DNA from 2 places in the Stenotrophomonas sp. 109824_Sma genome. Region 2 is predicted to be linked to the other one. Evidence: riboswitches for the same ligand, from Rfam matches in the RefSeq annotation. Region 2 holds a riboswitch; the other holds the start of a gene.
What was found. Region 2 has a riboswitch for thiamine pyrophosphate ahead of ACZK1G_RS00695 (TonB-dependent receptor). Riboswitches for the same ligand answer to the same signal wherever they lie in the genome.
Positions count from the first base shown of each region.

Region 1: another riboswitch for thiamine pyrophosphate. It lies ahead of thiC (phosphomethylpyrimidine synthase ThiC); the one in region 2 lies ahead of ACZK1G_RS00695 (TonB-dependent receptor).

Region 1 covers NZ_CM151078.1:3,911,729-3,915,819, reverse strand. Annotated here, with positions in the region: gene ACZK1G_RS18380 (BCCT family transporter) at 476-2,053, opposite strand; TPP riboswitch at 2,300-2,401, shown strand; gene thiC (phosphomethylpyrimidine synthase ThiC) at 2,484-4,091, shown strand, end outside.
Region 2 covers NZ_CM151078.1:168,897-172,987, forward strand. Annotated here, with positions in the region: gene ACZK1G_RS00695 (TonB-dependent receptor) at 1-1,502, opposite strand, end outside; TPP riboswitch at 1,573-1,668, opposite strand; gene ACZK1G_RS00700 (phosphotransferase enzyme family protein) at 1,788-2,912, opposite strand; gene ACZK1G_RS00705 (glycine zipper 2TM domain-containing protein) at 3,034-3,441, opposite strand; gene ACZK1G_RS00710 (peptidoglycan-binding protein) at 3,688-4,091, opposite strand, start outside.

The DNA of each region.
Region 1 (4,091 bases), 1.1 Mb from region 2:
GGGGACGCCGTGAATCCGTCCCTGGAGGCTTGGCCGCGGCATCCATGCCGCGGACACCCCCGCCCAGCCCACCCGCCCGGCCCCTGACCGTTTCCGTGGCCATCACCGCAGGAAGAGAAAGAAGAAGATCAACAGCAACAGCAAGAGCAACAGCAACAGCCGCGTGCTGTGAGTTGGGGTCGGATCCGTTTTCCAAAGGAAAACGGATCCGACCCCTTCCTGTTTTCCGATACACCTCATCCACGCATGGCGTGGAAAACCCACCGTCACACGGAAACTGTCGGGGGTGGGTCGGTGTGGGCTGGCAGGACCGTTGGCGCCATGGATGGCGCCATCGAGCCCCCAGGGACGGGTTTACGGCGTGTCCTGCCAACCCACACCGCCCCGCCCAACCAGCAGAAACCCAGAGCCGCTTTGGCTCCTGCACTTGCACTTGCCTGAAAGAAGCGGTGCAGCCGCAGGCTGCAAAACACTCTCAATCCGAATCCTGCGCGCGTGCGGCCTCCGCCTGCGTCTCTTCCTGCGCCGCCATCTCGCGTGCGATCCACGCATCGATCATGTGCCGCTGGCGCTGCGCCTGCCGCCGCTCACGCGTGTACTCCTGGTCCAGCACCCGGTACAGCGACACCATCACCAGCACCATCAGCAGCGCGAATGGCAACGCCGCAATCGTGATCATGCCCTGCAGTGCATCCAGGCCACCGGCCAGCAGCAACGCCGCTGCGATCAACGCCACCGCGATGCCCCAGGCCAGCTTGCGCTTCAACGGAGGATCGCCTGCTTCGTCAGTGGACATGCTGGCCAGCACCAGCACCGCCGAGTCGGCCGAGGTCACGAAGAAGATCATCAGCAGTACCAGCGCAATGCACGACAGCAGCAGCGGCAGCGGCATGCTGTCGAACAGCGTGAACAGCACTGTCTCGTAGCCATTGCCCAGCGCCTGCACCAGGTCGGCATGGCCGAAGATCTGCGCCCACAGCGCGGTGCCACCGAATACCGCGAACCAGAAGAAGCCCAGCAGAGTCGGCGCGAGCACTACGCCGATAACGAACTCGCGCACGCTGCGGCCGCGCGAGATGCGTGCGATGAACGACCCCACGAACGGTGCCCACGAGATCCACCAGGCCCAGTAGAAGATCGTCCAGTCCGCCACCCAGGTGCTGCCGGAGAACGGTGACATGCGCAGGCTCATCGTCACCAGCTGGTTGAGGTAGGAGCCCAGCGTGGTGGTGAACGTATCGAAGATGAAGCCGGTCGGCCCCAGCACCAGCAGGATGGCTGCCAGCAGGGCAGCCAATGCCAGGTTGAAGTTGGACAGCCACTTCACACCTCGCTCCACGCCACTGGCGGTGGATGCCATGTACAGCACGAAGGCGACCGCAATGATGGTCATCTGCACTGCGACGGTCGCCTGCACGCCGAACACGCGCTCGATGCCGGCGGCGATCTGGATGGTGCCGAAGCCCAGCGTAGTGGCGACACCGATCGCCGTGGCGACCACTGCAGCGATGTTGACCACGCGCCCGATCCATCCACGATGGTGGCGGCCGATGATCGGCTGCAGCATGTCGCTGACCAGGCCGCGGCCGTTGCGGTTGAACTGGAACCAGGCCATCGCCAGGCCGATCAGCGCGTAGATGGCCCACGGATGCAGGCCCCAGTGGAAGAATGCATAGCGCATCGAGGCGCGTGCCGCATCCAGGCTCTGCGGAGCAAGCCCTTCCGGTGGCTTGCTGAAGTGCGAGATGGGCTCGGCGGCGCCCCAGAACACCAGGCCGATGCCCATGCCGGCGGCGAACAGCATCGACATCCAGCTGGCCCGCGAGAACTCGGGCTCGGCGTCTTCGCCACCGATGCGCAGGTTGCCGAAGCGGCCGAAGGCCAGGTACATCAGGAACACCAGGGCCAGGAACACCACCAGCAGGTACAGCCAGCCGACGCTGCGGATGACTTCTGCCAGCATCGACTGCACCACGGCATTGAAGGGGCCCGGTGCAATACCGGCAAGCAGCACCAGCAGCAGAACCAGTGCGATGGAAACGCGAAACACCATGAAGGAGCTTCTCCGATCAAGGGATTGAGGGGAGCGAGCAGAGCTTGCAGCGAAGGGCCGGTGGCATGCATCGCGAACCGGGCAGGGGCCGCGAAGGCGGCGAAGGACGCATCGGTCGCTGGAACGCGACGGACGTGCACGTTACTGAATGCAATGTCACGGTTCTGTTAATACAGAAACTGCGGATCCACGCGATGCGCGGCTGCAACCGCCATGAGCTGCAGTGCTTTCTATGCTCTAATGCACGCCAAGAAGCGGGGGTACCGCGGCCAGGTGGCCACGGTTGAGACAGTCCCTTGGAACCTGATCCGGCTCATACCGGCGTAGGGAAGCTTTGCAGTGCAGCCGTGCCCGGACTCCGCCCAAGGACCGTCCGCGCGCGGGCGCAGTGCGCCGCCGCTTCGTCCCTGACCTTCCTGGACGATGCCCGATGAACGCACAGCTCTCCGCCCTGCAGCAACAGGCCCAGCAACTCTCCGAATCCGTGACCCGGCCGATTCCCGGTTCGCGCAAGATCCACGTACCCGGTTCGCGTCCGGATCTGCAGGTGCCGATGCGCGAGATCGCGTTGACCCGCACGCCGACGTTGTTCGGCGGCGAAGAGAATGCACCGGTCACGGTCTACGATACGTCGGGCCCCTACACCGATCCGGATGTGCGTATCGATCTGTCGGCGGGCCTGCCGGCGCTGCGTCGTGGCTGGGTGGAGGAGCGCGGCGATACCGAACAGCTCGACGGCCTGAGTTCGTCGTTCGGCCGCGACCGCGAGCATGATCCGAAGCTCGATGCCGTGCGTTTCCCTGCGCGCAGCCTGCCGCGGCGTGCACGCGCAGGCGCGAACGTCACTCAGATGCACTACGCGCGCCGCGGCATCATCACGCCGGAAATGGAATTCGTCGCCATCCGCGAGAACCAGCGGATGGAAGCGATCCGTGATGCCGGCCTGTTGCAGCAGCACCCGGGCGAGGCATTTGGGGCTTCGATCCAGAAGATCATCACACCGGAGTTCGTGCGCGATGAAATCGCGCGCGGCCGCGCGGTGCTGCCCAACAACATCAACCATCCGGAAAGCGAGCCGATGATCATCGGCCGAAATTTCCTGACCAAGATCAATGCCAACATCGGCAACAGCGCCGTGTCCTCGGGCATTGCCGAGGAAGTGGAGAAACTGGTGTGGGCGATCCGCTGGGGCGGTGACACGGTGATGGACCTGTCCACCGGCAAGCACATCCACGAAACCCGCGAGTGGATCATCCGCAATTCGCCGGTGGCGATCGGTACCGTGCCGATCTACCAGGCGCTGGAGAAGGTCGATGGCCGTGCCGAAGCACTCACCTGGGAGATCTTCCGCGACACGCTGATCGAGCAGGCCGAACAGGGCGTGGACTACTTCACCATCCACGCCGGCGTGCTGCTGCGCTATGTGCCGCTCACCGCCAAGCGGGTCACCGGCATCGTCAGCCGCGGTGGCTCGATCATGGCCAAGTGGTGCCTGGCGCACCACAAGGAGAACTTCCTCTACACGCACTTCGAAGAGATCTGCGAGATCATGAAGGCCTACGACGTGACCTTCTCGCTGGGTGACGGCCTGCGCCCGGGCTGCATCGCCGATGCCAACGACGCGGCGCAGTTCGGTGAGCTGGAGACGCTGGGTGAGCTGACGAAGATCGCCTGGAAGCATGATGTGCAGACCATGATCGAAGGCCCCGGCCACGTGCCGATGCAGCTGATCAAGGAGAACATGGAAAAGCAGCTGCGCGAGTGTGGCGAAGCACCGTTCTATACGCTGGGGCCGCTGACCACCGATATCGCACCGGGCTACGACCACATCACCAGCGCGATCGGTGCGGCGATGATCGGCTGGTTCGGCACGGCGATGCTCTGCTACGTGACGCCGAAGGAGCACCTCGGCCTGCCCAATCGCCAGGACGTGCGTGACGGCATCATGGCCTACCGCATCGCCGCGCACGCCGCTGATCTGGCCAAGGGCCATCCAGGTGCGCAGGTGCGCGACAACGCGCTGAGCAAGGCGCGCTTC
Region 2 (4,091 bases):
TAGGCGTTGAGCTGGTCGGTGGCCTTCCACACCAGCGCGGTCTGCGGCAGGAAGCGCGACAGGCGGCTGTGCCGCTGCGGGATGCCGCGCTTGTCGTAGGCGCGCTCGTCCAGGCGCACGAAGCGGCCACCGGCCAGCCACTGCCAGTCATCGCCGAAGCTCATCCGGTCCAGCGCGAAGAACGCGGTCTGGCGGCTGTCCAGGCGCCGAGCGGACGGCCCCGGCATCTTCGGCGACGGCTCGAATACCGGCACCTGCGCGTCGTGGATGTTGCTGGTGCCGACGTACTCGTTGACGCTCGGGCGCTTGTCCACGGTACGGCGGAAGTAGTCGGCACCAACGGTCAGCTGGTGGCCGACGCTGCCGGTCTCGAAGCGGCCGCGCAGCTCCGCACGGGCCTGCTGGTTGCGGCGGGTATCGTCCGGGCTGCGGTAGTCGTAGACATCGTAGTCGCCGTTGGGCGCGAAGTAGTTGCCCGGTACGCTGCCATCGGCGCACTGCACGGCGTAGTAGCAGCCATAGGCGAAGGCGACGTTGTCATCGATCACCGAGCGGCTGTGGCCGACCGAGACACGCGACTGCCAGGCGTCATTGAATTCGTAGGTGTGCAGGGCGGTGATATTGGTGCTGGCGATATCCACCGGGCGCTGCCACGGCTGGTAGCCCAGCAGGTGTTCGCGGTCGACGCCGCGCGGCAGTTCGCGTGCGCCCAGCAGCTGGTAGCCGGACACCGAACGCTGCGAGCTGGTCTGGTAGTTGGCATCCACTTCCAGCTTGCCGCGCTCGCCGATCAGCCAGTCGGCGGCCAGCGAGTAGAAGTTGCGGCGGCCATCGGCGTGCTCGACGTAGGAATTGCTGGAATCCCATGCGGCATTCAGGCGCAGGCCGAAGCGCGGGGTGATCCAGTGGCCGACATCGACGGCGACGTAGCGCGAGCCTTCCGAATCGGTGCCGAGCGTGGCGGTGCGCACTTCCGCCGGGCGCTTGCCGATGTAGTTGATGATCCCGCCCGGCGCCATCACGCCTGCCGCCAGGCCGGCTTCACCCTTGAGGATCTCCACCGACTGCACGTTCTCCAGCGCCAGGCGTTGCTCGCCGGCGATGGACAGCCCGTTGAAGCGGTAGCCGGTGGCGGCGTCCAGCGCGAAGCCGCGGATGGCGATGTTCTGGTAGTAGCCCACCGGTGCATAGGCATCCCCCAGCGAGGCATCGTTGCTGGCCAGCTCGGACAGCGAACGCACCTGGCGGCGGTCGAGGTAATCGCGCTCGAGCACGTTCACCGAGGCCGGCGTGTCCTTCCAGCTTCCACCACCGAAGGCGTTCACGCGAGAGGTATCGGCCTTCGGTTTGCCAGCCTCCACGCGCACCGCCGCCAGTTCGGTCGGCGAACGATCGGCGCCGGTGGCAGCCGCATCGGGAGCAGCGTCAGCCTCGCTGGCATGCAGCGGCAGCGCGGCGCAGAGGGCGAGGGAGAGCAGGGTGGGGCGCAGGCAGCGGTTCATTCGGTTCGTCTTCGGACAACAAGGGAGACGAAGCGACGGCGCGCAGGTGCACCGGCCCATGACGGGGGTGTGGCTGCGGCTCAAAGCTCCCTACGCCGGTGCAAACCGGATCAGGTTCCAAGGGACTCTCTCAGCCTGGCAGATCCAGGCACCCCCGCTTCAGGTGACCATTTCACTACAAATGGTACGGATTTGCGAGCCGGTGCCCTTCAGGCGGCGGGGCGGTGCGGCGTCAGATCCCTTTCCGAAGGAAGGGGATCTGACCCCGACGGTGTACCAACCGGGTCACGCCGCCGCGTGCAGGGCCTGCAGTAGCGCCTGCCCTGGCCCGGTGCGGAACCATGCCGGGTGCCCCAGCATGAAGGGCTGCCAGGCCACGTCGGCATTCGCGGTCGAGCCGGTGATGCCTTCGAAGTACTCCACTTCGGACAGTGCGAAGTCGAAATGCACCATCGGCAGCAGGTCGGCCAGCAGATGCACGCGTGCTGCCGACAAGGGCAGCACCTCACGGTAGCCGTCGAGCAACGCCAGTGCAATGTCGATGCGCACCGCCTCCATCCCGCGCTCCAGTTCCAGCCACGCCACTGCGTTGCGCTCGATCGCGGTGGCGAGGTCGAACAAGGCGCTGGTGGGTGAAGCCAGGCCGAAATCCAGCACGGTGCTGACCTGCCCGTCGCGCCACAGCAGGTTGGAAACATGCCAATCGTTGTGCGCCCACAGCCGTGGCTCGTCGCGCAGGCGCTCGGCGAGCCCGGCGTGCCACGGCAGCACGTCGCGCTGCAGCTGCGCTTCCCATGGAATGCGCGCGAGATAGCGGGCCAGCCCGGGGCGCGCGTGCAGCTCCGCCTTGATCGCTGCGATCGGATCGTCGGCACGGATCAGATCATCGCGCGCGACCAGCAGATGGGTGCTGCGCTGGGGCGCGTGGTAGCTGGCGGCGGCACGGTGCAGCTGGGCCAGCATGCGGCCCGCCTCGCGGGCCTCTGCGACATCGGTCAGCAACGACCACGACACCGCGTCGCGGTACAGGTCTTCGCCCACGCCGACATCGTGCAGTTCAAACGTCCATTCGCCGTGTTCGATCGCGGTGCGGCCATCGGTGGCCGGCAGCACCTGCACCACCGGAACGCCGGCGGCGGCGAGATGGGCGATGAAATGGTGTTCTTCTTCCAGGCAGGCCGCGCTGCGCACACTGTGGTGGTGGCGCTTGATGAACACCTCGCCGCGCGTGCCGTCGACAATGGCGGCGGCCGACAGCGGCCGCGGGCTGTGCCAGCGCGGTTGGCTGTGCCCGCCCAGCTGCGGGAAACGCGCACTCAGCCACGCAATGTCCGCCGCGCTGATCGGCGGCCAGTCGGCGGCGACCTCATCGTTGTTGAGGCCCTGCACGCGGTGGGAGGAAGACGTCATGCCGCAGTCCGATCGGGAAAGTCACATCCAAGGCTGCGCATTCAACGCCATGCGCGTGGCCAACGCAAACGGGCGGGTCATCGACCCGCCCGTCTCCGCGTCATCGGTGTGTCGGCGCTGCTTACCAGCCGCGATGGCGGCCGCGGTCGTTGTAGTAGCGGTTGTCGTAGTAGCGCTCACGCTGCCAGCGGCGGTCATCGCCACGGTCGTAATAGCCGCTGCGGTAGTAGCCACGGTCGTAACGGCGATCGTAGCGATTGTCGTAGTAGCGGTTGTCGTAATAGCGACGGTCGCGGCGGTCGGACGTGGTCAGGTTGCCGATCGCGCCGCCGGCCACGGCACCGCCGACGGTGGCCGCAGGGTCGCCGTTGGAGAGCAGGTTGCCGGCCACGCCACCGACCACGGCGCCGACCAGGGTGCGCTTGTCCTTCCTCGACATCGCGCTGGCATCGCTGACCACGGCGACACCGGCCACCAGTGCCAGGGCCATCGCCAGACCACGGAAGCTGAGTGCGGAAGTACTGAGCATGTTCGTTCTCCTGTGAGGTGCATGCCACGCTGGGCAGGGAGGGCGCGGGGCGCCCCGGCTGCCGTGGTGTCCACGCTGGCGTTCCAACATTGCCGGAACATTGCCTGGCCTACCGGGCGGCTTGCGCATTCATCTAGCGGCAGGCGGCATGAAGCAAGGCTGAAAGCGGCCTTGGCCGCTCAGCTGGCAGAAAGGGAAAGGGCCGCGCATGGCGCGGCCCCTCCCGGTCTGCAAGGCGCTGCGGGCTCAGATGCCCATGGCCTTCTGTGCCTGGCGGGTCTGTTCCTGCTGCGCGTCCTGCTGCTGGTGCAGCACGTTCGGCGCGCCGTGCACCGCGCCGCTGCTGAGCGCCATGCTCTGTTCGCTGGCGGTGCGGGTTTCCACCGCAACGCGGCTGGCCGCCGGGTCACCGATCGTGCCCTGCACGGCGAACAGGCGCTCACCGTTCGGGCTGGGCACCACCGCGTCGATGCGCTGCAGGCCGGCGGCATGCGCCTCCCTGGTCAACGCCGCTGCGGCGCTTTCCAGCGCGTGGCGGTCCTTGAAGGTGCCCGCCGGCATCCGCTCCAGGCCTTCGGTGGCCTGCAGGTACATCGGATTGCGCGGGTGTCGCTCGTCGTTCAGCAGCGGGCGCTCGCGGGCCTCCTTGA